2 regions of the Ideonella azotifigens genome follow, and region 2 is predicted to be linked to the other one. Evidence: predicted binding sites of a transcription regulator. Region 2 holds the regulator's gene; the other holds the start of a gene.
The links. The regulator FliA, encoded in region 2, starts transcription of late flagellar genes. The targets are predictions, from matches to a motif close to CTAAAGTTTNNNNNNNNNNNGCCGNTA.

Region 1 (14,843 bases), on a different contig from region 2:
ACGGCGGTGGACAAGGCCTTGATGTCGGCCGTCTCGATGGCGTCCAGCTGGGTGCTGGTCAGCGAGGCGATCTGGCCGGAGGTCAGCGCGCCCACTTGAGTCGAGGTCAGGTTGACGATGTCGGTCGTGCTCAGGCCGGCCAGCGAGGCCACCGGGTCGAACGGCAGCGCGGCGATCTGGGCGGAGCTCAGCACGGCCAGCTGCGAGGAGGTCAGCGCGTCCACTTGCGCCGAGCTCAGGCCGGCCAGTGCGGCGGTGCTCATCGCCTTCAGGTCCACCGTCTCGATGGCGGCAATGTTGGCGGTGCTCAAGGCGCCGATCTGGGCGCTGCTCAGCGCGGCCACTTGCGCCGAGCCCAGGCCTGCCACTTGCGCAGTCGTCAGCACGGCCATCTGGTCCACACCCAGGCCCTTCAGGGCGGCGGTGCCGATGGCGGCAAGGTCGGCGGTCTCCATCTTGGCGACCTGGCCGGCGGTCAGCCCGGCCACCTGGGCGCTGGTCATGCCAGCGAACTGTGCGCTGCCAATCGCGTTCAGCGCGGCCGTGCCCAGCACGCCGAGCTGGTCAGAGCTCAGCACTGCGGTTTGCGCGGAGGTCAGCGCGCCCAGCTGGGTGCTGGTCAAGGCGCCGAACTGGTCCACGCTCAGCGCCTTCAGCGCGCCGGTGGACAGGGCCTTGATGTCGCCCGATTCAATGGCGGCCAGCTGCGCGGTGCTCAGCGCCGCGACTTGCGCGGTGGACAGCGCGGCAACCTGGTTGGAACTCAGGCCGACGATGCCGGCGGTGCTCATGCCAGCGAACTGGTTGGCACCGATGGCGGCGATCTGGCCGGTGCTCAGCGCACCGATCTGGCCAGCCGTCAGCGCGCCGACCTGTTCGGCGCTCAGCGCGGCAAAGGCGCCGGTGCTCAGGGCCTTGATGTCCACCGTCTCGATGACCGCCACGTCAGCCGTCGTCAGCGCCGCCACCTGGGCGGTGCTCAGTGCGGCGACCTGGTTGGAGGTCAGGCCGGCGACTTCGGCCGTGGTCAGCACGGCCATCGCGTCAGCGCTCAGGCCCTTCAGTGCGGCGGTGCTGAGGGCGGCGAGGTCAGCGCTCTCCATCTTGGCCACCTGGTCCGGCGTCAGCGCGGCCACCTGGGCGCTGCTCAGCGTGGCGAATTGCGCGCTGGTCAGGGCGTTCAGGTTGGTCGAGCTCAGGCCGTTCAGCTGGGCGGTCGTCAGCGCGGCGACCTGGTCGGTCGACAGCGCAGCCATCTGGGCGGTGCCCAGGCCGCCGAGCTGGTCGGCGTTCAAGGCCTTCAGCGCAGCGGTGGAAATGCCCTTCATGTCGCCGGTTTCGATGGCCGCCAGTTGCGCGGTGCTCATCGCAGCCAGCTGGGCACTGCCCAGCGTGTTGATCTGGGCCGAGGTCAGGCCCACGACTGCGGCGGTGCCCAGGCCGGAGACCTGGTCAGCGCTCAGCGCGGCCACTTGGGCGGTCGTCATCGCGGTGGCTTGTGCCCCCGTCAGTGCGCCCACCTGGTCGGCCGACAGGCCCTTCAGCGCAGCGGTGGAAAGGTTCTTCAGGTCCACGGTCTCGATCGCGCGGATGCCGGCGGTCGTCATCGCGGCCAGTTGGCTGCTGCCCAGCGCGCCCATCTGGCCGGAGGTCAGGGCCACAACCTGGTCGGTGCTCAGTGCGGCCACGCCGTCCGCGCTCAGGCCCTTGATGGCGGCCGAGTTGATCGAGGCCAGGTCACCGGTGGTGAGCTTGGCGACTTGGTCGGCCGTCATCGCGGCGACCTGGGCACTGGTCAGCACCGCGAACTGGCTGCTGCCCAGTGCGTTGAGACTGGCGGTGGACAGGTTGGCCAGTGCGGCCGAGCCCATCGAGGCGATCTGGTCGGTGCTCAGGGCAGCCAGCTGGGCCGTCGTCAGCGTGGCCACCTGGTCGGCGCTCAGCGCATGCAGTGCAGCGGTGGTGATGGACTTGATGTCGCCGGTGGCGATGGCGTCCAGCTGGGCGCTGTTCATCGCGGCCAGTTGCGAGCCGGTCAGCGCCGCGGCTTGGGTCGAGGTGAGGCCAGCGATGCCGGCGGCCGACAGGCCAGCGACCTGGTCGCTGCCCAGCGCGGCCAGCTGGCCGGTGGTCAAGGCGGCGACCTGCACGCTGGTCAGCGCGCCCATCTGGTCGGCCGACAGGCCCTTCAGCGCCGCGGTGCCCAGCGCCTTCAGGTCAACCGTTTCGATGGCGGCGATGCCGGCGGTGGTCAGTGCAGCCACTTGGCCGCTGCCCAGTGCGCTGACCTGGTTGGAGCTCAGGCCGGCCACTTCGGCGGTGGTCAGCGCGGCCATCGCGTCGTTGCTCAGGCCCTTCAGTGCAGCGGTGTTCAGGGCCGCGAGGTCAGCGGACTCCATCTTCGCGACCTGGTCGGCCGAGAGGCCCGCCACCTGGGCGCTGCTCATCGCAGCGAACTGGGCGGTGCTCAGCGCGTTCAGGTGGGTGCTGTTCAGGCCGCTCAGCTGGGCGGTGGTCAACGCGCCGACCTGGTCGGTCGTCAGCACGGCCAGTTGGCCGGTGCCGAAGCTGTTGAGCTGGTCAGCGCTCAGGCCCTTCAGCGCGGCAGTGGCAAGGCCCTTGATGTCGGCCGTTTCGATGGCGGCCAGCTGCGCGGTGCTCATCGCACCCAGCTGGGCGCTGCCCAGGGTGTTGAACTGGGCCGAGGTCAGGCCGACCACGGCGGCGGTGGACAGGCCGGCGACCTGGTCGCTGCTCAGCGCGGCGACCTGGGCGGTGCCCAGCGCGGTGGCCTGGGCACCCGTCAGCGCGCCAGCCTGAGTGGCCGTGAGGCCCTTCAGTGCGGCGGTCGACAGGTTCTTGATGTCCACGGTTTCGATGCCGGCGATGGCGGCGTTCGTCAGCGCGCCCACCTGGGTGCTGCTCAGCGAGCCCACTTGGTTGGACGTCATGGCCGCCACTTGCGTGGAGCTCAGCGAGGCCATGCCGTCGGCGCTCAGGCCCTTGATGGCGGCGGTGTTGATCGCCGCCAGGTCGGCCGTGCTCAGCTTGGCCACCTGGTCAGGCGTCAGCGCAGCGATCTGGGCGCTGTTCAGCGTGGCGAACTGCGCGGTGCTCATCGCGTCGAGGTTGCTCGTCGACAAGCCTGCCAGTGCGGCGGTGCCCAGCACGGCGATCTGGTCGGTGCTCAGCGCGGCCAGCTGGGCCGTCGTCAGCGAGCCGACCTGGTCGGCGCTCAGTGCCTTCAGCGCAGCGGTGCTCAGCGACTTCATGTCGCCGGTCGGGATCGCGTCGAGCTGGGTCGAGCTCATCGCGGCCAGTTGCGCGCCGGAGAGCGCAGCAGCCTGCGTGGAGGTCAGCCCGGCCAGGCTGGCGGCCGACAGGCCTGCGACCTGGTCGGAGCTCAGCGCGGTCAGCTGGCTGGTGGCCAGGGCGCCCACCTGGGTGCTGGTTAGCGCAGCGATCTGGTCAGCCGAGAAGCCCTTCAGCTGGGCCGAGCCCATCGCCTTCAGGTCCACGGTTTCGATGGCTGCCACGTCAGCGGTGGTCAGTGCGTTGACCTGGCCGCTGCTCAGCGCCGCGACTTGCGTGCTGGTCAGGCCGGCGACCTGTGCGGTCGTCAGCGCAGCCATGTCGTCAATGTTCAGGCCCTTCAGCGCAGCCGTGCCGATGGCCGCCAGGTCGGCGGTCTCCAGCTTGGCGACTTGCGCGGCCGTCAGCGCGCCCACCTGGGCGCTGGTCAGCGCAGCGAACTGGGCGGTGCCCAGCGCGTTCAGGTTGGCGGTGGACAGGGCGGCCAGCTGGTCGTTGCTGAAGCCGGCAATCTGGCCGGAGCTCAGCGCGGCCATCTGCGCGGTGGTCAGGTTGTTCAGCTGGTCGGCGCTGAGCGCGTGCAGCGCGGCGGTCGAGAGGGCCTTGATGTCGGCGGTCTCGATGGCCGCCAGCTGGGCGGTGCTCATCGCGGCCACCTGGGCCGAGGTCAGGCCACCGACCTGGGTCGAGGTCATGGCCACGATGTCGGCGGTCGACAGGCCGCCCAGCGAGGACGGGTCCACCGTCAGCGCGGCGATCTGGGCCGAGCTCAGCACGGCCAGCTGGGTGGAAGTCAGCGCATCGACCTGGGCCGAGCTGAGGCCGGCCAGGGCGGCGGTGCTCAGGGCCTTGATGTCGACGGTTTCGATGATCGCGATGTTGGCGGGCGTCAGCGCGGCCAGCTGGGTGCTGCTGAGCGCGCCCACCTGGGTGCTGGTCAGGCCGGCGACCTGGGCGGTCGACAGGCCGGCCATGCCGTCAGCGCTCAGGCCCTTCAGCGCGGTGGTGTTCAGTGCGGCCAGGTCGGCCGTTTCCAGCTTGGCCACTTGCGCGGCGGTGAGGCCTGCGACCTGGGCGCTGGTGAGGGTGGCGAACTGGCTGGTGCCCATCGCGTTCAGCGCGGTGGAGCCCAGCGAGCCGAGCTGGTCGGCGCTCAGCACGGCGACCTGGTCGGTCGTCAGCGCGCCGAGCTGGCCGCTGGTGAGGTGGCTGACCTGGTCGACGCTCATCACCTTGATGGCGGCGGTGGACAAGGCCTTCAGGTCACCGCTCTCGATGGCGGCCACCTGGGCCGTGCCCATCGCGGCGACTTGCGCGGTCGTCAGCACGGCGACTTGCGCCGAAGTCAGGCCAACCACGCCGGCGGTGCTCATGCCGGACATCTGGCCGGGTGTCAGCGCGGCGATCTGGTTGGTGCTCAGCACACCCACTTGCGCGCCGGTCAGCGCGCCGACCTGGTCTGCCGTGAGGCCGGCCAGGGCGCCGGTGGCCAGCGCCTTGATGTCGATGGTCTCGATGGCCGCAATGTCGGCCGTGTTCAGCGCAGCCAGCTGGCCGGTGCTCAGCGCGGCGATCTGGTTGCTGGTCATGGCAGCCACCTGACCGGTGGTCAGCGCAGCCATGTCGTCGTTGCTCAGGCCCTTCAGCGCAGCGGTGCCGATGGCGGCGAGGTCTTTGGTCGCGAGGTTGGCGACCTGGCTGACCGTGAGGCCGGCGACTTGCGCGCTGGTCAGGTTGGCGAAGGTCGAGGTGCTCAACGAGTTCAGGTTGTCGCTGCTCAGGCTGCCGAGCTGGGCGCTGCCCAGGGCGGCGCTCTGGGCAGTGCTCATCGCGGCCAGTTGCGCGGTGGTCAGCGAGGCGATCTGGTCAGCGCTCAGGCCCTTCAGCGCGGCGGTCGAGAGGGCCTTCATGTCGGCCGAGTCGATGGCCACCAGCTGCGCGGTGCTCATCGCGCCCAGCTGGGCGCTGGTCAGCGCACCCACTTGCGTGGAGCTCAGCGCGGTCACGTCACCTGCGGTCAGGTTGGCGACCTGCTCGGCCTTCAGGGCGCCGATCTGGCCGGCGGTCAGCGCGGCGACCTGGGCGGTCGTCAGGTGCGACAGCTGGTCAGCCGTCAGGCCGGCCAGCGTGGCCGTGCCCATGTTCTTCAGGTCGGAGGTCTCGATTGCGGCGACAGCGGCGGTGCTCATCTGCGCCAGTTGGCCGCTGCTCAGCGCAGCCAGCTGGGCCGAGCCCATGGCCGTGACTTGCGCTGCGGTCAGCGCGTTCATCGCGTCGTTGCCCAGGCCCTTCAGCGCGGCGGTGCCGAGGGCGGCCACGTCGGCCGTCTCCAGCTTGGCCACCTGGTCAGCCGACAAGGCGGCCACCTGGCCGCTGCTCAGCGAGGAGAACTGCAGCGTGGTCAGCGCGTTCAGGTCGTCGGTGGCCAGGCCGGAGAGCTGCTGGTTGCTCAGCACCGCGACTTGCGCGGTGGTCAGCGCGGCCAGCTGGCCGGAAGTCATGCTGCCCAGCACGTCCGGGCTCAAGGCCTTCAGCGCGGCGGTGGAGATGGCCTTGATGTCGGCCGTCTCGATGGCGCCCAGCTGCGTGCTGCTCAGCGCAGCCAACTGGCCGCTGCTCAGCGTGCCGATCTGGTTGGAACCCAGGGCGGCGATGTTGGCGGTCGACAGGCCGGCGATCTGGTCGTTGCTCAAAGCCGCGACTTGCGCGGTGCTCAGCGCAGCGGCTTGCTGGGAGTTCAGGCCGCCGATCTGGTCGGCCGACAGGCCCTTCATCGCGGCGGTGCTGATGGCGGTGATGTCAGCGGTGCTCAGCACGCCCACGTCGCCTGCGGTCAGCGCGCCCAGCTGGGTGCTGGACAGCTGTGCCACCTGGGCGGAAGTCATGTACTTGACCTGGTCGGTGGTCAGCGCGCCGATGGCGTCAACGCTCAGGCCCTTGATGGCGGCGGTGTTGATCGCGGCCAGGTCGGCGGTTTCGAGCTTGGCGGCCTGGGTGGCGGTGATGGCGGCCACCTGGGCGCTGCCCATCGCGGCGTATTGAACCGTGGTCAGCGCGTCCAGGTGGGCGGTGTCCAGCGCGGCCAGCTGGTTGGCGCTCAGCGAGGCGACTTGCGCGGTGCTCAGCGCGGCCAGCTGGGCGGTGCCCAGCGTGGCGAACTGGTCGGCCGACAGGGTCTTCAGCACCGCGGTGCTGATGGCGCCGATGTCGGCAGTGTCAATCGCGGCCAGCTGGGTGCTGCTCAGCGCGCCGAGCTGGGCCGAGGTCAGCGTGCCGACCTGGGTGGAGCTCAGTGCGGCGATGTTGGCGGTGTTCAGGCCGGAGACCTGGTCAGCGCTCAAGGCGGCGACCTGGGCGGTGCTCAAGGCGGCGATCTGGGCGGTCTTCAGCGCACCGACTTGGTCGGCCGACAGGCCCTTCAGCACGGTGACGCTGATGGCGGCCATGTCGGCGGTTTCGATGGCGCCAATGGCGGCGCTGCTCATCGCGGCGAGCTGGTTGCTGGCGAGCTGGGCCAGCTGGGCCGAGCTCATGGCCACCACTTGCGCGGTGGTCAATGCGCCCAGCGCATCGGCGCCCAGGGTCTTGACGGCGGCGGTGCTCAGCGCAGCGACGTCGGCGGTTTCGAGCTTGGCGACCTGGTCGGCCGACAGCGAAGCCACCTGGGCGCTGCTCATGGCGGCGAACTGGGCGGTGCCCAGTGCGTTCAGGTGGTCGGTGGAGAGGCTTTGCAGCTGGGTGGTGCTCAGCGCTGCCGTCTGGGCGGTGCTCAGCGCGGCGTACTGCGCGGTGGTCATGGCGCCGAGCTGGTCGGCGTTCAAGGCCTTGACGGCGGCCGTGCCCAGCGCGACGACGTCAGCGGTTTCGATGGCGGCGACTTGCGCATTGCTCATCGCGGCGACTTGCGCGCTGCTCAGCGCGCCGATCTGGGTCGAGCTCAGGGCAGCAACGTTGGCGGTGCTCAGCGAGCTCAGCTGGTCAGAGCCGATGGCGGCCAGCTGGGCGGTGCCCAGCGCGGCGGCCTGGACGCTGGTCAGGCCACCGACCTGGTCAGCGCTGAGGCCCTTGATGGCGGCGGTGCCGATGGCGCGGATCTTGTCGGCGCTCAGCTGCTGCAGGTCCACCACGTCCATCGCGGCGATCTGGGTGCTGCTCAGCGAGGCGACTTGCGCGCTGGTCAGCGCGGCAGCCTGGGTGCTGGTCAGCGCGGTGACGGCGTCGGCCGTCATGCCCTTGATCGCGGCGGTGCTCAGCGCAGCCACGTCCACGCTTTCCAGCGCGGCCACCTGGGTGGCGGTCATGGAGGCGACCTGCAGGCTGGTCATGGCGGCGAACTGGCCGGTGCTCAGCGAGTCAAGCTGGTTCGTGGCCAGGCCGGCGATCTGCGAGCTGGTCAGCACGGCCACCTGGCCGGTGGACATGGCGACGAACTGGTCGGTCGTCAGGGCGGCGAGCTGCGCGTCCGTCAGCGCCTTGATGGCGGCGGTCTTCAGCATCGAGAAATCTGCCGTGCCGAAGGCGGCGAGCTGGCTGCCGCTCATGGCGGCAATGCCGCTGCTGGAGATGGCGGCGGCCTGCGCGGTGCCCAGGGCCTGGATCTGCGCATTGCTGAACGCGGCCCAGTCTTCGGTGGTCAGCGCGGCGACGGCAGCGGTCGAGAGAGCTGCGATCTGATCAGTGGTCAGGGTCGGAACAGTGGTGGCCATGACAGATGTCCTTTAACTTGTGATCTCAAATGGAACGAGCCGGCGTCGCGGCGCGACTGCTACCCAGAAACTTCAAACGGTGCGCAAGGGGCTGAACCGAGGCTCCTCGCCTTGCGCCGAGATCAGGGCAGCAGCCGGTCGCAGGGCAGCGACGTCGGTGGAATTCCGATCTCTCAGTCGGTTTTCGTCCCGTGGACGAACGACTTAAGCCGCCGGAGGCAGCAAACAGGGCCCGAAAACCCCCTCTTCTTGCCGAAGAGTTGGCAAACCGGGGCTTCCTGGGCGTCGGCCGTTCACGGCCCCGCAAAATTCCGCGGGTTAACCCGCAGGCCGACGCGGAGGGGTGGTCAAGCGCGTACATCGTTGAACAGCTCATCGCATTCCACCGGGGGCGCCAGCTCCGGAGTGGCCGCAGCGGCCGGTGAAGAAGAGGCCACCGAAGCCGCAGGCGCTGCGGCGGTGGAAGACGACGAGCCGGCGGCAGCCAGCTCCGGATAGAAACTCGACAGGAAGCAGCCCATCACGTGCGAGACACCGCGTTCGGTGACCTCGCGCAGGTCCGAAGCCAGGTACTGGCCGAACGACGCCGCGTGGCTGATGATTTCGAAGGACGGGAAGTAGGCGACCTGCGCATGGCGCGCTTCGACCTCGCCCACCGCGGCGCGCAGCACCGACTTGGAATACGAGGACGCCACCAGCACGTTGCGCTCGCTGCGAGTGGCGACCAGCGGCACCGGTGAAACGGTGAAGATGATCTTCAGCGCCGGGTTCACCTCGGTGAGCGCGGCAACCAGGGCTTCCAGGTCGGCCACGACTTCGGTGCAGGTCAGGTTGCGGAAGACGTGCTTTTCAGGATCGAACTCGCCCTTGACCGTGCCCGGGCAGGCTGGGTAGGTGTGGCCGGTCTCGGTGTTGAGCCAGCATTCGGTCAGGCCCAGCGTGAAGATGAACACATCGGCCGTCTCGAACATGTGCTTGACGCGGCCCAGGTGGTAGGCCCGGTCTGCCCTGGCTTCTTCCAGGCTGGCAAAACCGGCCTTCACGACGCTGGGACGCACCAGGTCGTACCAGCGGCCGTCCTGCTCGAAGAAGTCTTCGATCATGGGGCGCTGGCCGAAGGCCTGCTGGAACAGCTCCAGGCACTGGCGTGTGGTGTAGATGTTCCCGTAGCGGGCGGAGAACTGCTGGTAGCTCTCCACCTCGCCGCCGAACTGGTGCATCAGCGGGTGGGCCGGCTCGGCGATGTACGGCGCCATGCCCACTTTCTTCATGTAGCGGGCGATGTGCTGCGCGAAGCAGCTGCCGGCGGTGGCGACCTTGTCGCTGCGCAGCAGCTGGAACTTCGGCGTGTCGTTGAGCGGCAGGTCGCGCCAGGCCACGTCGGACACGAACTTCTTCCAGAAGGCCCGCGGGGGGAGATTCGAATAGGGATGCATGTCGATCTCTCCGTTCAGGCGGCTTGCGCCAGCAACTCGGCCGGCACGCGGCGCTGGCCGGTCTTCTCGGCGATCTCGGCCATCTGGCGCAGCACCAGCGCGCCGTAGCGCTTGTTGCCATGCACCGAATCGCCGGCGAACTCAGCGGCCAGGTAGCCCTGCGGGTCCATGGCTTCTGCGGGCGGCAGCAGGCTGTTGATGCCGCAGGCGCGCGCCGATTCGCGGATCTGCCGGGCGTAGACCAGGTAGTACTTGAGCCGCACCGACAGCGGGCTCATGTCCACCGCTTCCGGGTCCACCACGCCGGGGCCCGGGTCCCAGCGCTCGCCAGGGATCGTGGGCGGGCACACCACGTTGAAGACCGGCATCGAAGGCTGCATCGCGCGGATGGCCAGCAGGATGGCCTGGGCCTTGGCGATCTGCGCGGCCACTTGCAGTTCGATGACGTACAGCGGCACGATCTGCCGGCCCGGCAGCGGCGCCAGGTCCGGCCGCTCTGGCAGCCAGAAGTCCAGCGGCTGCGGCTGCTCGCGCAGCGCCAGGTGGATGTGCTCCTCGCCGTGAATGAAGGTGAACAGCACGTTGCCGCCCTGCCCGCCTTCCCCGTTCATGCCAGCCAGCATCTTCTGGAAGCCCGGCGCCATGCTGATCACGCTGGGCGAGCTTTGCAGCGCCAGCGTCGGGCCCCAGTGCGGGGCGATCTGGCGGATGTAGAGGTTGGCCACCTGCACCGGCACGGCGATCTGCGCCGGATCGGTGTGCCAGTCGACAAACTGCGGCGCCTGGTCGTTGGAAATGCGGCCCAGCTGCGCCTTGAGCCCGTCTGCGCTGCAGGCGTCAAGCACCGGCAGGATGTGGCTCATGCCCATGATGTAGATCATTGGGTTGTCTCCCTCTTCTGGAATGCCTGTGGCGGCGGGTGTTCAGTCAGGTCAGCTGGATCAGCGGCACTTCGAAAGTGCGCAGCCCGCGGGCGTGCAGCCAGAAACCCAGGAAGCGTTCGGCGAGGAAGCCCGGGTAGCGGTTGTTGTAGGTGTCGTAAGGCGCGCCGATGCGCGCGTACACCGCGTCGATCAGCGGAAAGAGTTCTTCGCAGTACGCGTTGAACTGCTCGCGGCGGATGACGACCATGTTGCAGTTCGACATCGTGCTGTTCAGCTTGAACAGCGGGATGAACCTGCGGTATTCGGGATGCTGGTCGTGCAGCTCTTCCAGGAAGGCTTCCCAGGTTTCTGCAGGGTGATGCGCCAGGTAATGCGCCTCGATCGAGCGGTTCGAGCCGGCGCGCTTGGGCACGATGGCGTCGGCCACGTCCAGGATCTCGTCGAGCTTGCTGCGCTGGCCGTCGGCCGTCAGGTACGAGAGGAAAAAGGCATCGCCCGGCACGCCCACGGTGGTCTGGTACTGCCAGGTCGCGTCGAACACATAGTTCAGGTAGCGCCGGTAGTGATAGAAGCCCACCACGTCGGCCGTGGCGTTCTTCCAGGCCCAGTACTGGGCCGTCAGCTCGCAATAGAACGAGTTCAGCGACGAGATGTTGTCGTCACCCTCCCCGTCACTCTTGAAGCCCTCGGCCTGGTAGCCGTTGACCCCCACAGGCTGGATCCACGGGCAATCGGCATTGCGCACGTAGTCCTTGTGAAAGGTCTGGTAGATCGTCAGTTGCTGCGGGTCACTCATCTCGGTTCCTTGACGCTGCGCCAGCCTCGGAACCGGTCGGGTCAAGCCTCGACACGAGCACCAATCTGGACACAGCGACCTTACCGAGCGAGAGGTGTCTGCATTCCGGGGAGTAGAGGGGGGTTTTGGGGGCTATTGGGGGCGGAGAGGCGCGGCCGACTCCGACCGAGCGGCGGTTGAGCGACCAAAGGGAAAAGGTCGAGCAGTCTCAGGTTTGAAGCCCAGCGCCCAGCCCGCTCCATTTCCCAGGGGCTTTAATCCTTAAGGTAGAGGAAGTCGCCTCTTTCCATGATCGATACCGCGGTGATACGCTGGAGCGACGGACCAAAAATCAAGCCCATCGAGAACTTGCCTTAAATACCGCGAGTGTTGGTCTCTGACGATGAGTCTTGTCTCGCGACGGGTTTTACTGCTACATCGCGTTAGCTGCCTCAATCATGCGCCGTCTCAAGTCTTTAGCACTCGTTCTCACAGGCTTGGCATTCTTCGCGGGATGCACAGGCCTCGTTGTATGGGGGGTGTACGCCTTTTTCCAGTATCTCAGCACCATTCCGAAGGAGCTTGCCGCGCCGCTAATAGCCGCGTCAGCCACGGTGTTCGTTGCAACGGCAACGGTCATGGTGGGTCGGTACTACGAGAGAAAGAAGGAACTCGATGCGCTTTACCGCGACAAGAAGACCGAAATCTATGATGAGTTTCTCAAGGAGTTTTTCACCCTCTTCTTCAACGGTGGCGAAGACAGCCCGAGGACAGAGAAGGATTTGGTTCCCTTCCTTCGAGAGTTCACCCGCAAGCTTGTTTTGTGGAGCGGCCCAGATGTGATTGAAGCGTTCGTCGCCTGGAAAGATCACCTTGCCAAGGGAAATCCTGACGCAAAGTCAATCTTCCTCACAGAGGATTTTTTACTCGCAATTCGCAAGGACTTACGGCACACAAACAAGTCTCTGCGCAAAGTATTCTGTGCCCGTCTGTTCCTTCGCGAGGGTGCCCTATTCCTGACAATGGCGGAGAAAGACCCAAACGTCACGTTGGCAGCCCTCTCGGAAATTGAGAGTGCACTTTCAGCCCAAGCAACAGCGGTATAAAAAAGAAGACCAACCTGGTACTGAAGAGGACCGCCAAAACTCTGCGAATTTTATCTTCTGCTGAGCTTCGACATTATTCGTAAAAAACAGGGATAACGAGGTAAAATTTTGTATTCATGTATTCCTTTTCATGCGCGACGACGGCTCGTTTAGCTAGTTGCTGAGCGATGCCGCGATACAGGACTTGATCCTAGCGTATTTATTGCCCGACACATTCCCTACCGTTTGGACCTGGTAGACGGCATTGCACTCGAGGAGCGCCTCAAGAAGCTCTCAACAGAGGATGGCAACGGTGCCCAACAAGTTATTGGATCCTACTCGCGTCGGCAAGCCGTCGCTCGCACTCGGCTTAGTTGGCCTTTTCTCGTCGCTTGGAGTACTCATGTCGAACACAACCGAGGAAGAGCTAGTTGCAGCAGGGAGGGGAAAATGGTCAGCGCCAGGCGTGCCCCACAAAGGTTGGGTTTGCATTGATATCGAAGACCTTGGCGAGCCTCAGACCGAATGTGAAATGTGTGAATCTCGGACCATTCGCTACGTTCATCACATGGAGCATCCGGATTACTCAACGATTCTAGCCGTGGGCTGCGTTTGCGCCGGTCACATGGAAGGGGATTTGGATGCCGCGCGGAGTCGTGATGCATCAATGCAGAGCCGAGCATCCAAGCGTAGCCGTTGGACTACTCGAAAATGGAAAATATCAAAGAATGGCAACCCAACGATCAAGGCGGATGGGTTTAGGGTTACTGTATACGAGCGCAGCAATGGCTGGGCAGCAACCGTATCGCCGATGGGCGGATCTGGAGTTATACACGGCAGGCGAAACTATCCAACCATGAATCAAGCAAAACTCGCCGCTTTTGACGAAATCACTCGCCTACAGTCCGCAAATAATGGCTAACATCAGCGCCTCGGCGAGAGAAAATTTTGTGTTATACAGTATGATTCAATCACACTCAGTTCTGACTCTGAGATGATGCAATACAAGATTCGACTCCAGAATTACCTACCAAATCAGAACGCATGCCGCCACAACCCCAACGCCGGAAGCAGCTTCAATTCTGTACATAACGGCTGCTTGAGCGGGCCATAGACACAAAATAGTACAAGTTGACTAGTTATCGAGCCAGCAAATCCCACCATCGGAAATTTGCAAAGCTTAATAATGTCACATCATATGTGCACGGAGGCGGACTTCCAAAGCTGCTCGAATGTATCCCTCACAGGAATGAATGCATCCGCTATTTGCGTAAGTGTCGTCGGCGCCTTCTTTGCGCCATCTTTAAATGATGCTCCGGATTGATAGCAGTTAGCGTTGTCAACGAAGAGAAAGCGGTCGTGTAGTTGCGCTGTGGAACGCACTTCAATAGCTAATTTACTTTGCTGAGAAAAGGCTTGTACCGCCGGGAGGAGGGATTGAATTGTCTTATTTGCAAGAAGACGGACGCTGACTCCCGACTTGATATGAGGAGCGTATCTGGAAACAAACTCAGCATCGAGATAGGGATCAACAAAAAATAGACTTGCTTTGGCCTCTTCAATTATTTTCCTGAGCTCATCAAAATAATCGAAAACATTCCCACCACCTACCACAACAGATAGCGGACCGGTAGTCCTCATCCGCAGATCGAACCTCGCTTGGTTGATAATTGTCATCATTCCCGCAAGAGCCATGTAAAGGTCTCCGGTAGGCGATGCCAACGAATTAATGTACCCGTTAAGGACAAGCGATTGCGCCTCATCCCATTGAGCCACCAATGCAAGCGCCCGCCCAAACCACGAGTAGTTTTCTTCAAGCGGGTGTCTCAGCTTTGACCGTTCAGGCATTGTTCTCAGCAAATCCTCAATTTCTGAGAGCAACTGTTCGCGACTAAGGTTTGGCATGTTTACGTTGTGTGCGTTGTGGAAGGCAGGCGGTAGTGGGAGATCGTAAATGAGATCGCCTCATTGTGCCTGATGCACATAGATAGGTTTGTGGATCAGGCACGAGTAGAGAAGATCAGGCGCCGCGGCGAAACCAAGGTCCAGGCTTTTCGAAGAGTTTTTCTATCGTGTATATTTCGCTAAGTTGTTGATTCTTATGGAATCCGCTGTTTGAAATTTGCAAGAAAATTATTGGGCAGAGCTTAGATCAAGCGTCCCATTATCATCCACAATGATTGAATTCAATAGCAAATCCCCGTGAACACGAAATGATCGGCAAGAAGGAATTGCACTTCATGTGCGGCAAGGCGGGGGCCGGGAAAAGCACTTTGGCGGCATCGCTTGCGCGGCAACACGACGCAGTACTGCTGCGCGAGGACATCTGGCTGGCGCGGCTTTTTCCTGACGAGCTCGCCACTTTTGCGGACTACATCAAGTACTCGAAACGCATCAAGCTCGTGGTGGCGCCGCTGGTGGTGGAACTGTTGGCCAGGCAATCGGTGGTACTGGACTTTCCGGCGAATACGCGGGACGGGCGCAACTGGTTCCGCTCGATCTTCGAGCAGGCGAATTGCGCCCACACCTTGCACCATCTGGACGCCAGCAACCAGCTGTGCCTGCAGCGCATTGCCAAACGCAACGTTGAACGCCCGGAAGGCTCGCACGAACTGGACGAGGCGACCTTCAACCTCGTCACCTCG
Region 2 (14,843 bases):
GAGACCAGCAGCGGGTCGCTCACCGCCTGGCTTCCATGCGCGTAGAGGCTGTTGCGCTCGGCATGCTGCAGGTACAGCAGCCCGGTCGTGGTGCCTTCCGGCGCCGGGACGAAATCGCCGGCGTCCACGTCGACGGCCTGCGCGGTCATCGGCGCCAGGGCCGACATCAGCAGGCCCAACATCAGCAGGCCCATCAGGGACTGCACCTTCTTGCTGCGGGGCAACGGCAGACCGGGCCTGGCTTGCGACGGCTGGCCGCTCCTGCGGCCGCCGCGGGGGAATGCGGGGGTCATCATGCAACTCCTGTGGGGGGCCGAACTTGCCGAAGCAGGTTCGGCCAAGCGGGGAACTTCAGAGCGCCTCGGCGTGGTGAAGCCGGTGCTCGAACATCGGCGTGCCTTGCAGGCGTGCAGCGCGCTTGGCGATGGCCAGCACGGCCAGGTCAACCAAGGGTTCGACCAGGATCACCGTCATGTAGGCACTGCCGAAAGTGGCAATCGTCGCCAGGTTCTCCAGCGTAAGGCCTCGGCCATAGACGGCCCAGAAGGCCACCCAGCCGACGATGCCCGCCTGGTAGACGGTGGACAGCGCGAGCGCCCGCCGGTAGCGCAGGTCGACGTACGGCGTGTCGGGCTTGACGATGCGACGGGCCAGGGCCGAGATGGCGAACAGCGGAACGAGCAGGGTCGTGACGTTCATGCCGTATTGCGGCAAGTCGAACGGCGCGAAGAACAGGCCCTGCAGCAGCAGGCCAAGCGCAAGGCCGATGGCTGCCGGTGCGGCACCGAACAGCAGCAGCAGCGTCGAGCCGAGGATGAGATGGACCTCGGAGACACCGACGGACTGGTGCGGCAGCACTTCGAAGAAGCAGAACACCAGGGCCGTCGTGACGGCAGTGCGTCCCAGCAGCGAGAGGGCACCACGCTGGCGCAGCGCGGCTGCGGCCAGATGCAGGGCGTAGGCGCCCGCCCCTGCCGCAGTGACATAGCTCAGGCCGATTTTTCCGGCATCTACCAGGCCAGGTTCGATGTGCATGATGTTTCCTTTGCCACCGCGTCGGCGGCTTCAGTGATGAACGAAGGTGAGAAAGCGAAAGGGGCTTGGACCGCGGTTTTCAGCCCGCGCAGGCCAGGCTGACGGCCACCGGCACTCGTCGAGGTGTGTGCTCATGCGCATGGGCCGGAGGGCAACTCGCGTTGACCAATGACACCGGCTGTCCGTGGGGCGTATGGAGGTAGGCCAGCCGCCACTCCGAGGCACGGCGAGCGATATCGTCTTCCGCAGCCAGGCCCAGGGAGGCGACCAGCCGCTCCATCGCCGGAACCCACTGGCGGTAATAGGCGTCGTTGACGCTCTCACCAGGCAGGGCCGGCGCGGCCTTGATCTCTTCGCTGAAGATCCGCACCCAATCAGCCCATGGGAAGAGCCCGGCCTGGTGCAGCTTGACGACGAGGCCGAATGCCTCGGCCTGCCAGGGCTTGTCGAACGCTGGGCCCTCCCCGTCCAGCCGCGAGGCCGTGACATCGAGGCCGCTGTCAATGCCGGTGTTCATGCGGCCTCCAGGTAGCTGTCCCACAGGTCGATGCACACGCTGTCGGGCCGGTTCACGCCCCACAGTTCCTTCGCGGTGAAGCGCACGGCGTACACCTGCTGGGGTTGCTCGCCCTGTCCATGTGCCATGGTGTCCGGTGTCGCGAAAGCGCCGTGGACGATCTCGACGGTGCCGACCTTCCCGCGCGCATAGCGTGGCAGCCGCGTGTGCGTGAGCGGGTTCAGGTTCTGGGTCCGGACCCGGTCTCCTGCGTGGAAGCGGCCCGGCACGTCCTCCTTGGCCCGCGCAGAGGCGCCGCCCAGCACCACCGGCTGAACCATGTCGACGGTCAGCACCGGCGGCGGCACGGATGGCTTGGCAGGACGGGCCTCGCCGCGCAACTCGGCGGCGGTGATCATGCCCTTCTCCATCAGCAGCGTTTCGAAGGCGTGCAGCCAATGCTCGTAGTAGCTGCCGTCCAGGTAATGCACCGGCGCCATGCGCTCGATGGCGTGGCGAAACTCGTCCACGTTGAAATGCCCGCCCACGTACAACGAGGCAAAGAGGGGGAAGGTCCGTCGCTCCCATTCGTGATGGAACCGGGGGTCGTCCTGCGGCGGATCGATGGGACCCATGCCGTGCATGCCGCCCAGGTCGTGAATGCCATTCATGCTGTGCTCCTTGTCGTGGAAGGGTTCAAACAGCGGCAGGCTGCCTGGCCAGGCCAGTGCCGATCATCGAGTCGCGCGTGACCAGTTCGGCCAGTTGCGCCTCGCTCCAGCCCTCGGTGTCGGCCGGGCGTTCCGGCAGCACGAGGTAGCGCAACTCGGCGCTGCTGTCCCAGACGCGAACCTCCCTGTCGTCAGCGATGCTCAGACCGAACTCAGCCAGGACGCCGCGCGGATCGATCACGATGCGTGACCGGTAGGGCGCGGCCTTGTACCAGACCGGCGGCAGGCCCAGGGTGGGCCAGGGGTAGCAGGAGCACAGCGTGCACACGGTCACGTTGTGGACCTGCGGGGTGTTCTCGACCACCACCATGTCCTCGCCCTGCACGCCCGAGAAGCCCAGTTCGGCAATGGCCTCGGTGGCGCCGCTCAGCAGGCGCGCCTTGTACGCGGGGTCGCTCCAGGCCTTGGCGACCACCTGCGCCCCGTTACGGGGGCCGATCTTGTGCTCATAGGTGTCGATCAGCGCGTCCAGCGCGGCCGGATCGATCAGGCCCTTCTCCGTCAGCAGGGACTCGAGTGCCTTGACGCGCAAGGCCATCGCATCCGGCGGCTGCGTGTGGTCATGGTCATGGTCGGGGGGAGAGCTCATGGTTGGGCCTTTCTGTGCGCGATGAATCCGGGAAGGAAGGGAAACGAAACAGCGTCAGAGCGTCTGCCAGTCGACGCTGACTTCGAAGGCTGCGGCGGCCTGGTAGATCGTGCTTTCTGCGTGGTGGCGGCCCACCAGCATCAAACCGATCGGCAACCCGTCGACCAGGCCGCAAGGCAGGGTCATGGCGGGATGGCCGGTGATGTCCTGCGGCGCGGTGTTGCCTATCATTTCCAGCGCCCTCGCCGCGTACTCGGTGATCGAGCAGCCGGGCTCGGGATGCGGCTGGGCGGCGAACGGCACCGTCGGCATGACCAGCAGGTCGTACTGCGCCAGCGCCTGGTCGTAACCGGCCCGGGCGCGGCGCGCGATGTTCTGCGCCTTGGCGTAGTAGCGCCCGTTGTAGCGCTCCAGGCCGTACTGGCCGACGAACATGCAGACCTTGAGCGAGGCCGACAAGGCATCGGCCTGCTCGCGCCAGCCGGTGTGCCGGTCCAGCAGCGCCACGTCGTACTGGCCCTTCCAGTTGAAGCCCATGCCGTTGCCGTGCATCATCTGCATGGTCAGCCCCTCGCAACCGATGGGGCTCCACAGCGCGCCGGCCAGGCCGTGGGCCGGCACCGAGACCTCTTCGACGCGCGCGCCCAGGCCCTCGAACCTGGCGATGGCATTGCGCACCTTGTCGGCCACCCGCGGGTCCAGGTTGGCGAGCTGGAAGCCTTCGCTGAGGATGCCGATGCGCAGGCCATCGGCGCCGCGCCCCAGCGCCTCGGTATAGGCATCGACCTTGGGCGCCGCCTGGCGCGGATCGAGCCCGTCGGCCCCCGCCATGACCTCCAGCATCAGCGCGTTGTCGCGCACGTTGGCGGTCATCGGACCGGTGTGGTCCAGGGTGGACTCGATGGGCATGATCCCGGTGTAGGGCACCAGCCCGTGCGTTGGCTTGAGGCCGTAGATGCCACACCACGCCGCGGGAATGCGGACCGAGCCGCCCTGGTCGCCGCCCACCGCCAGGTCCACCTCGCCAGCGGCCACCAGCACGGCGCTGCCGGAAGATGAACCGCCCGACGAATGGCCATGGCGGCGCGGGTTGTGCACCGGCGCGGGATCCGAAGTGTGGCTGCCACCCGAAAGGCAGAAATGCTCGCAGGTCGCCTTGCCGACGATGGTGGCGCCCGCGTCCAGCAGCCGGGTGGCCACGGTGGCGTCATAGGCCGGGACGAAGCCTTCGAGCGTCGAAGACCCGTTCATCATCGGCACGCCTGCCAGCGCAATGTTGTCCTTGAGCACCACCGTGCGGCCGGCCAGCTTGCCCGCGGGTGCACCCTTCACCTCGGTCTTGCAGGCCCAGGCGTTGTAGCGGTTCATGTCACCGCTGGGGCGATGGCCGGCGGCGCGCGGATAGCGCAGCTCGGGCACTTCGTCGGGCAGTTCGTCGATCAGGTCGTAGGCGTCGAAGCTGGGCTGCATCAGCGCCAGGTACTCGCTGGCCTCCTCGGGCGTGAGCCGCATGTGAAGACGGCTTGCAAGCGCCGCAAGCTGCTCGGTCGTGGGACGGTCGATGGCCATGTATGCCTGCTCCTGGTTCCGGTCGGCCAGCCGATCCGGAAACTGAAAACGAAAGATGAAGGACGCACACATCGAAGGCGGGAGGGGCCACAGGCCCCGCTCGCTTTCGTGCAGCGGGTGGATGCCATGGTTGGCCAAACCGGGTGCCGGCGCTTGCTTCAGAAGGACATGCGCTTGACGAGGAATGACAAGCTGCGGGGCTGTCGGTTTCACGGCACCGGGCGCGTGCCTGATGCGCAACGCGACCTGTCGAAGCACGCAGCGGCGGTCGCCGCCAAGCTCAATGCGACAGCAGGCTCTGCGGGGTGTAGCCGTAAGCCACACGGAACACGCGGCTGAAGTGGGACAGGTCGGTGAAGCCGCAGCTCAAGGCTGCCGTCGTCACGCTGTCGGCCTGTCTTTCAGCCAGCGCGCGATGGCTGGCCTGCAGGCGCGCCCGGCGCAGGACTTCCATGGGGGTCTGGCCGTGGCGCGCAAAGGCGCGCGCGACGGTGCGCTCGCACACGTGGTGCGTTTGCGCCAGCGATTGCAGCGTCAAGCCGGTGTCCGCGAAGTTCTCGCGGATATGGGCCACCAGGCGCGCGTAGAGATCCCGTTCCCTGACCACGGTCCTCGCGTCCGACGGCATGTCCAGGTGCAGCGAAAGCACATCCAGCAGCGCACTTCCGTAGCGGGCAGCAGCATCCGCATCGGAGAATTCGGTGCGCGCGGCTTCCTCGATCATCGAACGCACAGCGGCACCCCCCGGCCGCCGGGGGTCGATCAGTTGGGCCGTCATGCGGTCTGCGCAGGGCACGCGGCTGAGCATGGACTTGCGCGGCAGGCGCACCACGCACACCTTCTCCGGCGCCATGTCGAACTCGAAAGGCCGCGTCGCGTCGTACAGGGCCATGTCGCCGCTGCGCAGATGCGCCTGGCGTCCGTCCTGGCTGATGCGGGCTTCGCCACTGACCATGTACGCCAACCACAGGTCGTCGTCCGGCCGGATGCGGATGTGGTGCGCGTCCCGCCGCCAGTGATGCCAAGGGGCGGACATGATGCTGACACCCACGGTGCCCGCCGCTCCGACATGCAATTTGCCGTCGAACGGCCTCTCCTTGAGCGACTTGCTGTCCGCCAGCAGGCAATGGCGGCAGACGACCTCGTTCCAGTAGTCGAAGCGCCTGGGCGCGTCAACGATCTCGGTAGAGTATTGGAGCTTCATCGGCGTGACCCTCGGCGATGTCAAACGGTCAAACGGTCAGACGGTCGAACAATCAAGCGGCGGCAGGCCTCATCCAAGCGCCTCGGCCGAGGCCATGGGGTTGTAGTCCGGCGAGCGCAGCAGCGCATGCAGCTGGCGGCGGCGCACGCCCATGTTGCCGCCGTCGTAAAGCGGGAAGCACAGCGCGTCCTGCATCAGGCCGGCCAGCGGGTGCATGTCGGTGTAGGCGTCCACGCCGACCACGCGCATGGTGTCGTACACCGCCTGCACGCACAGCTCCGAGCAGTGCACCTTGGTGATGATGGCCAGCTCCCGGCTGCGGCCCTCGGTGAGGTCGAGCTGGTGGCAGGCTTTCCAGGTCAGGTAGCGCGCGGCCTCGATGCGCATCTTGATGTCGGCCAGCATGAAGCCGACGTTCTGGTGCTCGATCACCGGCACCGTGCCGGAACGCTTGTCGCTGCGGGCGAATTTCAACGCCACGTCGAAGGCCGCGCGCATCACGCCCACGCAGGCCGCGCCGATCAGCGCCGCTGTCCATGCGAAGGCGCCCTCCACCATGGCGATGCCGTCGCCGGGCTTGCCCACGATGTTGGCGGCCGGCACGCGCACGTTGTTGAAGTGGATGCGCGGCGAGATCGTCGCGCGGTGGCCCACGGTGTCGAGAATGCCCACGATCTCGATGCCCGGCGTGCCGCCCGGCACCATGATGACCGCCAGTGAATCCTGCGGCGAAAGGGCCGGGTCGGTGCGGCAGATGACGCTGTACAAGTGCGCGCCCTTGCCATCCCAGCCGGTGCCGTTGGTGGTGTAGTGCTTGGCGCCATTGATGACCCATTCGTCGCCTTCGCGCCGGGCAAAGGTCTGCACGCCAACGGACGGGTCGGGGTTGTCGTAGTTGGCCCCGCCGGTGACTTCGGTGAATGCCAGTGCGGCCAGGCGCGAGCCGTCCTCGGCGAAGTCCGGCAGGAAGCGCTGCTTCTGCGCCTCGGTGCCGTGATGCAGCACCGCATGCAGTCCCAGGCCGGTGCCCAGCAGGGTGGTCGGCACATTGACATCGACGGCGGCGAGCTCTTCGGCTGCCAAAGCGAAGTCCAGCGTGCTGAGCGCCGTGCCGCCGATCGAGGCCGGCAGCAGCGCCTTGACGAAACCAGCGTCGGCCATGGCCTTGTAGAACGGGCGCGTGGCGTAAAACCGGTCCTCGGGCCGGGGGATCGGGGCGATGGTGGCCGCGACCTTGCGCAGGACCTCGGCACCGAACGCACGCGCGCCCATTTGCAGGCCCTGCTGCGCCTCGGAGAGCTGGAAATCGATAGCCATGCGAAACGACCTTTCTTGCGGGGGTTGGGGAAAGCGACGATGGATCGTAGGCAGGGGGTCTGCTGTCATCTCGCCAGTCCATGCAGGCCCAATTGATGATTCGCGCAAGCACGGCAGCGCCGCCCTCCACCGCTCTCGCCAAGGCGCGGGCACGCCCGTTCGCGCCACCGCCGGCACGCGATGGCCTCCGTGCTCTGGCCCGGACCTTGCATCTTTTCGGTCCGCAGGCGCCTGGATCCGGGCCTGCGCCACCTGCCACCGCACCGGCGTGCGAAAAGGCTGCACCGAGATGACGCAGCCTGCGCGCGCCTCGTGCACAGCATGGGCACACGCTGCAAGCCCGTCACGCCATGAGTTGTCTTTTCGTGCAAGGCCAGTTGACGATCTGTGCAAAGCGAGCACCCACATGACGCGCTTGAACGGCATGCCATGCCGCGCCACCGCCGAGCGGCGCCCGCGCCTGACATGGGCCGCGCGTGTGCCCGCGGAGTAGCCAGAAATGCAGCGGGTCTGGACCACCGAAGCCTGTGCGCAGCACGAGCGATTCAGCTACTGGCGCGAGGTCCTCTGCCAGGCCTTTGTTTCGCTCAATCCCGTCCTCAAGCAAAGCGACCCAGGGCCCGATTTCACCGGCGAGGCCAGTTCCAGCCCGCTCTCGCTGAGCATGCAGACCCACGTGTTCTCACGCAGCCAGTTCGTCCAGCGCCGCTGGGACGAGATCCGCCGCAATCCGGTCGAGTTCTGCTTCGCGAACTTCCAGTTGGAAGGCTCGTGCGTGGTTCGCCAGGATGGCCAGGAAACGCTGGTATCGCCTGGCGACTTCTCCATCGTGGACAGCACGCGGCCGTATTTCCTCGACTTCCGTGAGGACTGGCGCGTGCTGTCGTTCCGCATCCCCAGGAACCAGCTTGTGTCCCGGCTCGCGGCACCGCGCCAGGCGACTGCACGCTGCGTCAGCGGACAGACCGGGCTGGGCCTGGTCGCAGCCCGCTTCGCCCGTTCGCTGGAACAGGTGGGCGCCGCCACCAGCATCAGCGCGCAGGACGGGCTCAGCGCCGCGCTCAACGGCATCATCACCACCGCGCTGGGCGCGACGCTGGAGGCCCAGGAACAGGACCGGCTGCCGGTGCGCGCAGCCTTCCGCCAGGCGGTCGAGACCTACATTGCCGACCACCTGATGGAGCCACAGCTCGGGCCGGACCAGCTTGCCGCGCGCTTCCGGGTTTCCCGCCGCACGCTCTACGGCCTGTTCGAGGAGGCGCCGCTGTCCGTCAGCAGCCTGATCCGGGAGCTGCGCCTGCAGCGCAGCGCCAGCGACCTGCGCAGACCCGGCCATCCGGGCGTCCTGGCGGTGGCCTTGCGCTGGGGCTTCAACGACGCCTCGCACTTCTCCCGGCTGTTCAAGCAGCGCTTCGGCGTCTCTCCGCGCGGGTTCGCTGCCGGCCAGGCTGCCGCTCGGGAAGACGACCGCTGAGAGCCTGAGGCGGGCGCTGGCCACTTCTTGCGCAAATCCACCGCAGTGGGGAGGGCTGCATCGGCCATTTGGCCGAAGCCAGGCCGGGCCTTTTGCGCCCACAGTGCGGCATGGACAGCGCTCGCATTCCCCCGGCACATGCCACCGATGAAAGACGCCCGGAACTGCGCTCTGCAGACCTGCTTCAGATCGTGGCCAGCGAACTGCCTCAGGCCGAAATGATCACCGCGGTGATCCGCCAGCGTGTGGACCCCGCGCGGCGCGGCGACTATGAGGCCTGGCTGCACCGCATCATCCTGGTCGCCGCCCGCTTTCCCGGCCACAGAGGCGCCCACGTCATTCCGCCGTCGCCCGGCGAGACGCTCTACACCATCACCATCCAGTTCGACACCATCGCCCATGCCGACGACTGGTTTCGCTCAGAGGCGCGCCAGGCGCTGCTCCGAGAAGCCGAGCCCATGCTGACCGGCCCGGAGGAAGTGAAGACCGTCACCGGGCTGGAATTCTGGTTCGAGCCGCGCGCCGCCATGCCTGCGCCACGCCGCGCGAAGCAGGCGCTGGCCACGCTCTCGGTGATCTATCCGCTGACCACCGTGCTCGGCCTGCTGATCGGTCCCCTGGTCCACGGCTGGCCCACACCCTGGGGCCGCCTGGCCGGCAACCTGGCCGTCTCCAGCGCCACCGTGTTCCTGATGACCTACCTGGTCATGCCGCGCTATACCCGACTGCTGTCGCGCTGGCTGTCGCGGTAGGCACGCGACACGGGCCGCCCAAAAAGAAAGCCCCGGGCCGGACATCAGCGCGGGGCTCTAACGACTTTTCGCAAGTCGGAGGAGGAGTCAACACGAAAACAATGCGATCAACCCGGGGTGGGTTGAGACTGCCAACATCAGAGTGCCGAGGCACTGCCTGGTGGTTGTGCCACTGGTTCCCAACAACGGCTCTTTCGACGGGGATGGCCGTGCGCAAGGCACGGCCGGAAAAACGGGGGCTTACCAGGCGCGCAGCTTGACCCGCAGGCGGGCGATGGACTGGCTGTGCAGCTGGCAGACGCGGGACTCGGTGACGCCGAGCACGGCGGCGATTTCCTTCAGGTTCATGTCGTGCTCGTAGTACATGCTCATCACGTACTGTTCGCGCTCGGGCAGGTTCTTGATGGCTTCGACCAGGGCCTCGCGCATGCGGTGGTCCTGCAGCATGGCCAGCGGGTTGGCTTCCGCGTCGGCCACGTGGCGGTCGAGGTATTCGTCGCCGCCTTCGTCGCCCGACATGTCTTCCAGGTAGACCAGCTGGGTGCCGCGCACCTTGGTCAGCGTGTCCTGGTAGGCGTCCAGCGAGACGCCCATTTCCTTGGCGATTTCGCTTTCCTGCGGCGGGCGGCCCAGCTGCTGTTCGAGGCGATGCACGGCAGCTTCGATCTCGCGCTGCTGGCGGCGGTTGCCACGACTCATCCAGTCGGTGCCGCGCAGCTCGTCGAGCATGGCGCCGCGGATGCGCTGGGTGGCGAAGGTCTCGAACTGCACGCCCTGGCCCACGTCGAAGCGGCCCAGCGCATCGTTCAGTCCGATCATGCCGACCTGTATCAGGTCGTCGATCTCGACGTTGGCAGGCAGCTTGGCAATCATCTGGTGCGCGAGGCGGCGCACCAGAGGGCTGTACTGCTTGAGCAACGCATTGGCGTCGAGACGGCCGGTGGCGGTGTACATGAATGCAGTCTCCGTCTATCAATCCAGGGAAAGTGAGGCGCCCTGGCCGGCAAGTGCCGGGCTGGGGGCGAAGGAGGAAGGCGCGGCCAGGCCAGTCAACTGGTCTTCCGCCAGCTGGGACAACTCGGGCGAGGCGGGCTTGTTCAGGGCAATGTCACGGTCGACCGCAGCCCAGTTGCGCATTGCGGCGGCCAGGAAGTTGTCGGCGCAGCTGGACAGGCGGTCGGCCACGCGCTCGGCGCGGCGCGGCCGCGAGGCCATGCCGACCAGCAGGTCAAAAGCCATCAGCCCCAGGCGCTGCGACAGCAGCTTCATCGCGGCATAGGCCTCGGTGAGGCTGACCGATTCGAGGCCGGCCATCAGGATGGGGCAGACCTCGCGCGCACCCAGCAGGCGGCACAGGTCGCGCGCCTCGGCGTGCACGATGATGACGTGGGCAAACGGTGCGGCCTGTTCCACCGCCGCCAGCCAAGCTTCGCTGGAGCCGCGGCTGTTGACATGGCGGCGCGGAAGGCCGCGGGCGGCCAGGTAGGAAACGCTGTCGCCCAGGCGTTCAATGCAGGACGGCAGGTCCATGTCGACCAGCTCGTTGGGCAGCGGCGAGCTGTCTGCGGCGTCCAGCACCAGGGCATGGGCACCCAGCTCGGCAAAGGCCAGGCTGAGGCGCTCCAGCATCACGGCGGCCATGTCGACATGCGGGTTGGCGACGACCGGCACGATCTGCACCTGCTGGCCGGCAAAGAGGCGGCGCAGGCCATCGGCCTGGTCGGCGGTGGTGGAAGCGTTGGAGGTGAAGGCGTTCATACGGCTACTGGCATTCACTGGGGTTACAGGCGCTGCATCGGCGCGGCACCGGGCGCGGCGGCCGGGCGGTGCAGGGCCGAGAAGACCAGCTGCACGTCGTTGGCATCGATCCGGTAGGCCGCGCTGCCGCCGCCGCGCATCGCGCGGTGCATCAGCGCGTTGGCCGACAGGCGGTGCCAGTCTTCGGGCACACGCTGGCCGTTGGCCACGCCCAGCACCTTCATGCGGTGGCGGATCACGGCGTCCAGCGCGGGGGCCAGCTTCACGGCCTCGTCGAGCTTGGAGAGGATCACGCCCTTGCACTGCGCGGCGCGCCAGGCGGTCATCACGTCGTCGATGGTTTCGCCTTGCGACGAAGCGTCCACCACCAGCAGGCGCTGGATGGAACGGTGCTGCAGCATTTCCAGCAGTTCGCGGCAGCGCGCGTCGCGCTGGGCCATGCCGGCGGTGTCGATCAGGACCATCTTCTTGCCCGACAGCAGGTCCAGCAGGTCTTCCAGCGAAGCGCGGTCATGGGCGGTGTGGACGGGCACGCCGAGGATGCGGCCATAGGCGCGCAGCTGCTCGTGGGCGCCAACACGGTAAGCGTCCAGCGTGATCAGGCCGAGGTGGTTGGCGCCATGCGCGGTGGCAAAGGCGGCGGCCAGCTTGGCGGTGGTGGTAGTCTTGCCCACGCCGGTGGAGCCGATCATCGCGAACACGCCGCCCTGCTCTTCCAGGGCCGGCTCTTGCTCACCAGTCAGCAGGTTGCGCTCCAGCACGGTGGTGGCCCAGGTCAGTTCGTCGCTGGTGCCGGCAGGCAGGGACTCAACCAGCTTGCGCGTCAGGCCGGGCGTGAAGCCGCAGTCCATCAGCTTTTGCGACAGCACGGCCTGGCGTGGCTCGCGCTGCAGCTTTTCCATGAAGGCCAGCGTGCCGAAGCGTTCTTCGATCAGGCCCTTCATCGAGCGCAGCTCGTTAACCATGTCGATCTGGTCGCGTTGCTGGCCGACCGGCTCGCCCAGCGTGGGAATGTCCATGCCCAGGTGATCGGGCTGGCGGCGCACCGGGCCGCGGCGCACCGGTGCCGTGGGTGCCGGCACCGACATGCGGGCCGACAGCGTGGGGGCCTGGGCCAGCATGGCTGCGGTGGGCGCCGGGGCGCGCTGCGGCTGCTGGATGGGTGCCTGGGCGCGGGCCATGGCTTGCGGTTGCGGCGCGGGCGCCGGCGGTTCGTGTTGCGGCTCGGCGCTGCTGTCGATCGCGGCCTGGCGGCGGCGCAGCATGCGGTCGCGCACATAGTCCTGGAAGGACAGCGTGCTCATCGCCAGCTGTTCGACGTCGTCGTTCACGCCAGCGCTCAGGTCGTGTTCCATCGGCGAAGGTTCGGCAGCCGGCGGCGGCAGGCGGTCGGCCAGGCGGCGGCCGGGCGCGGCACGCTCGGCCTGCAGGCGCTCGGCGCGCGCAGCCAGCGATTCACGGGCGGCCGGGCGGCCAGCAGCCGGCGCGGCGGCCTGGCTGGAGACACGCTCCAGCTGCTCGACCGAGTCCGGCGCCATGGCCAGCACTTCCATGCCTTCGGCGCAGGGTTTGGTGGACAGCACAACCGCGTCTTCGCCAAAGGCCTGGCGCACCAGGGCGAAGGCCTCGCGCGACGTGCGCGCGGTGAATCTCTTGACGTTCATGCTGCTTGCTCCTGCGAAGCCACCGAGGGGGCGGCGCGCCAACTACCTTGAGCTCGGAAGAAGGAGGTCATGCGGCACCTCCGATGATCGAGCCGATGCGGATCGAATGCGTTTCCGGAATCTCGCTGTGGGCCAGCACCTTCAGGCGCGGTGCCGCCCGCTTGAGCAGGCGCGCCAGCGGTGCGCGCAGTGCGTCAGGCACCAGCAGGCAGGCCGGGTGGCCCAGGTTCTCCTGCTTCTTCGCGCTCTCCGCCGCCTGGCGGGTCAGCGTGTCGGCCACGCCCGGGTCCAGCGCAGCGCCGTGCGGCGAGTTCAGGGCCTGGGTCACCAGGCGTTCGAGTTCGGGTTCCAGCGCGATCACGTCGAGCTCCTTGGCCGGGCCGTAGATCTGCTGCACGATGGCCGGGGCCAGGTGAATGCGGATGCGGCGGGCCAGTTCGGCCGGGTCGGTCACCATGCTGGCGTGTTCGGCCAGGCATTCGACGATGGAGCGGAAATCGCGGATGTGCACGCCCTCTTCCAGCAGCAGCTGGAGGACTTTTTGCAGGGTAGCGATGCCGACCATCTTGGGGACCACGTCTTCGATGAGTTTGGGAGCGAGCTTGGTGACATGTTCGACCAGGGCCTGGGCTTCGGTTCTGCCCAGCAACTTGGCCGCATTCATTTGCATCAAGTGTGAAAGATGGGTGGCCACCACGGTCGAGCAATCAACAACCGTAAATCCAGCCATTTGGGCCTGCTCCTTCTGGCGCTCCTCTATCCACACCGCGGGCAAACCGAATGCCGGGTCCACGGTCTTGGTGCCGGGCAGCTGCGGCGCGTTGCCGCCGGGGTTGATCGCCAGGTACATGCCCGGATAGGCCTCGCCCTCGCCGATGGTGGCGCCGCGCAGCGTGACGCGGTACATGCTGGGCTTGAGGTCCAGGTTGTCGCGGATGTGCACCGAGGGCGGCAGGAAACCCACTTCCTGGGCGAACTTCTTGCGCACGCCCTTGATGCGGCCCAGCAGGTCGCCCTGGCGCGCCTTGTCGACCAGCGCGATCAGCCGGTAGCCGACTTCCAGGCCAAGGGTGTCCACCGGCTGCAGGTCGTCCCAGGTGGCCTCGGCGTTCGAGGCCGGCGCGTTGTCCACCACCGGCCGGGTCGCCTCGGTGGCTTCTTCCTTCTGGCGCTTGGTCAGCCACCAAGCGTAGTAGCCGATCAGGCTGGCCATGGCCAGGAAGACGATGTTGGGCATGCCGGGGATCAGGCCCAGCGCGCCGATGATGGCCGCCGTCAGCCCCAGCGAGCGCGGCGAGGTGAACATCTGGTTGCGGATCTGGCTGCCGGTGTCTTCACCGGAACCGACACGCGACACCACCATGGCTGCGGCGACCGAGATCAGCAGGCCCGGAATCTGCGCCACCAGCGCGTCACCCACCGCCAGCAGGATGTACGAGCTTGCCGCTTCGGAGACCGACAGGCCGTGCTGTGCGACGCCGATGATGAAGCCGCCCACGATGTTGATCACCAGGATCAGCATGCCGGCCATCGCATCGCCGCGCACGAACTTCAGCGCACCGTCCATGGAGCCGAAGAAGTCCGCTTCTTCGCTCACTTCCGAGCGCCGCTTCTTGGCTTCCTTCTCGTCGATCAGGCCGGCATTCAGGTCGGCGTCGATCGCCATCTGCTTGCCTGGCATCGCATCCAGGGTGAAGCGCGCGCCGACTTCAGCGATGCGCTCCGCGCCCTTGGTCACCACCACGAAGTTGATCACCACCAGGATCGCAAACACGATCAGGCCGACCGCGAAGTTGCCCCCGATCAGGAAGTGCCCAAACGCCTCGATCACCTTGCCCGCCGCGCCCGCGCCTGTGTGGCCCTGCACCAGCACCACCCGGGTGGACGCCACGTTCAGCGAGAGCCGCAGCAGCGTCGTGACCAGCAGCACGGTCGGGAACGCCGCAAAGTCCAGCGGCTTGATCATGTTGGCCGCCACCAGCATGACCATCAGCGACATCGCGATGTTGAAGGTGAACAGCACGTCCAGCGCAAACGGCGGCAACGGCAGCACCATCATGGACAACACCATGACGATGAACAACGGCGCCATCAGCGCCTTGATCATGGCCGTGTTCTCGCCGAAGAGGTTCTTCAGCTGAAGGGTGAGAGCGTTCATGTGGGCGTGGCTTGGGCAGCAATCAGGTGCCCCGCCATGGTGCCGCGGGAGGGCCGCGGACTTGAGCCGGATAAGAGGGGGGAAAGCGCCTGTCTT

Region 1: LRH25_RS11970 (SPM autocatalytic domain-containing protein) is a predicted target of FliA. The motif match lies at 8,201-8,227, and genes of this name have one in related genera.

What each region holds. Positions count from the first base shown of each region.
Region 1 is NZ_JAJNKD010000004.1:328,971-343,813, forward strand. Features, by position in the region: gene LRH25_RS11970 (SPM autocatalytic domain-containing protein) at 1-8,018, opposite strand, end outside; gene LRH25_RS11975 (GSCFA domain-containing protein) at 8,366-9,454, opposite strand; gene LRH25_RS11980 (hypothetical protein) at 9,469-10,335, opposite strand; gene LRH25_RS11985 (DUF4422 domain-containing protein) at 10,382-11,134, opposite strand; gene LRH25_RS11990 (hypothetical protein) at 11,572-12,219, shown strand; gene LRH25_RS11995 (hypothetical protein) at 12,602-13,120, shown strand; gene LRH25_RS12000 (hypothetical protein) at 13,393-14,103, opposite strand; gene LRH25_RS12005 (P-loop nucleotide/nucleoside kinase family protein) at 14,412-14,843, shown strand, end outside.
Region 2 is NZ_JAJNKD010000008.1:104,898-119,740, forward strand. Features, by position in the region: gene LRH25_RS17775 (transporter) at 1-194, opposite strand, end outside; gene LRH25_RS17780 (energy-coupling factor ABC transporter permease) at 352-1,035, opposite strand; gene LRH25_RS17785 (nitrile hydratase accessory protein) at 1,115-1,552, opposite strand; gene nthB (nitrile hydratase subunit beta) at 1,549-2,202, opposite strand; gene nthA (nitrile hydratase subunit alpha) at 2,228-2,851, opposite strand; gene LRH25_RS17800 (amidase) at 2,906-4,420, opposite strand; gene LRH25_RS17805 (AraC-like ligand-binding domain-containing protein) at 4,701-5,624, opposite strand; gene LRH25_RS17810 (acyl-CoA dehydrogenase family protein) at 5,694-6,941, opposite strand; gene LRH25_RS17815 (AraC-like ligand-binding domain-containing protein) at 7,441-8,415, shown strand; gene LRH25_RS17820 (antibiotic biosynthesis monooxygenase) at 8,526-9,167, shown strand; gene LRH25_RS17825 (RNA polymerase sigma factor FliA) at 9,408-10,121, opposite strand; gene LRH25_RS17830 (P-loop NTPase family protein) at 10,140-10,925, opposite strand; gene flhF (flagellar biosynthesis GTPase FlhF) at 10,949-12,589, opposite strand; gene flhA (flagellar biosynthesis protein FlhA) at 12,657-14,696, opposite strand.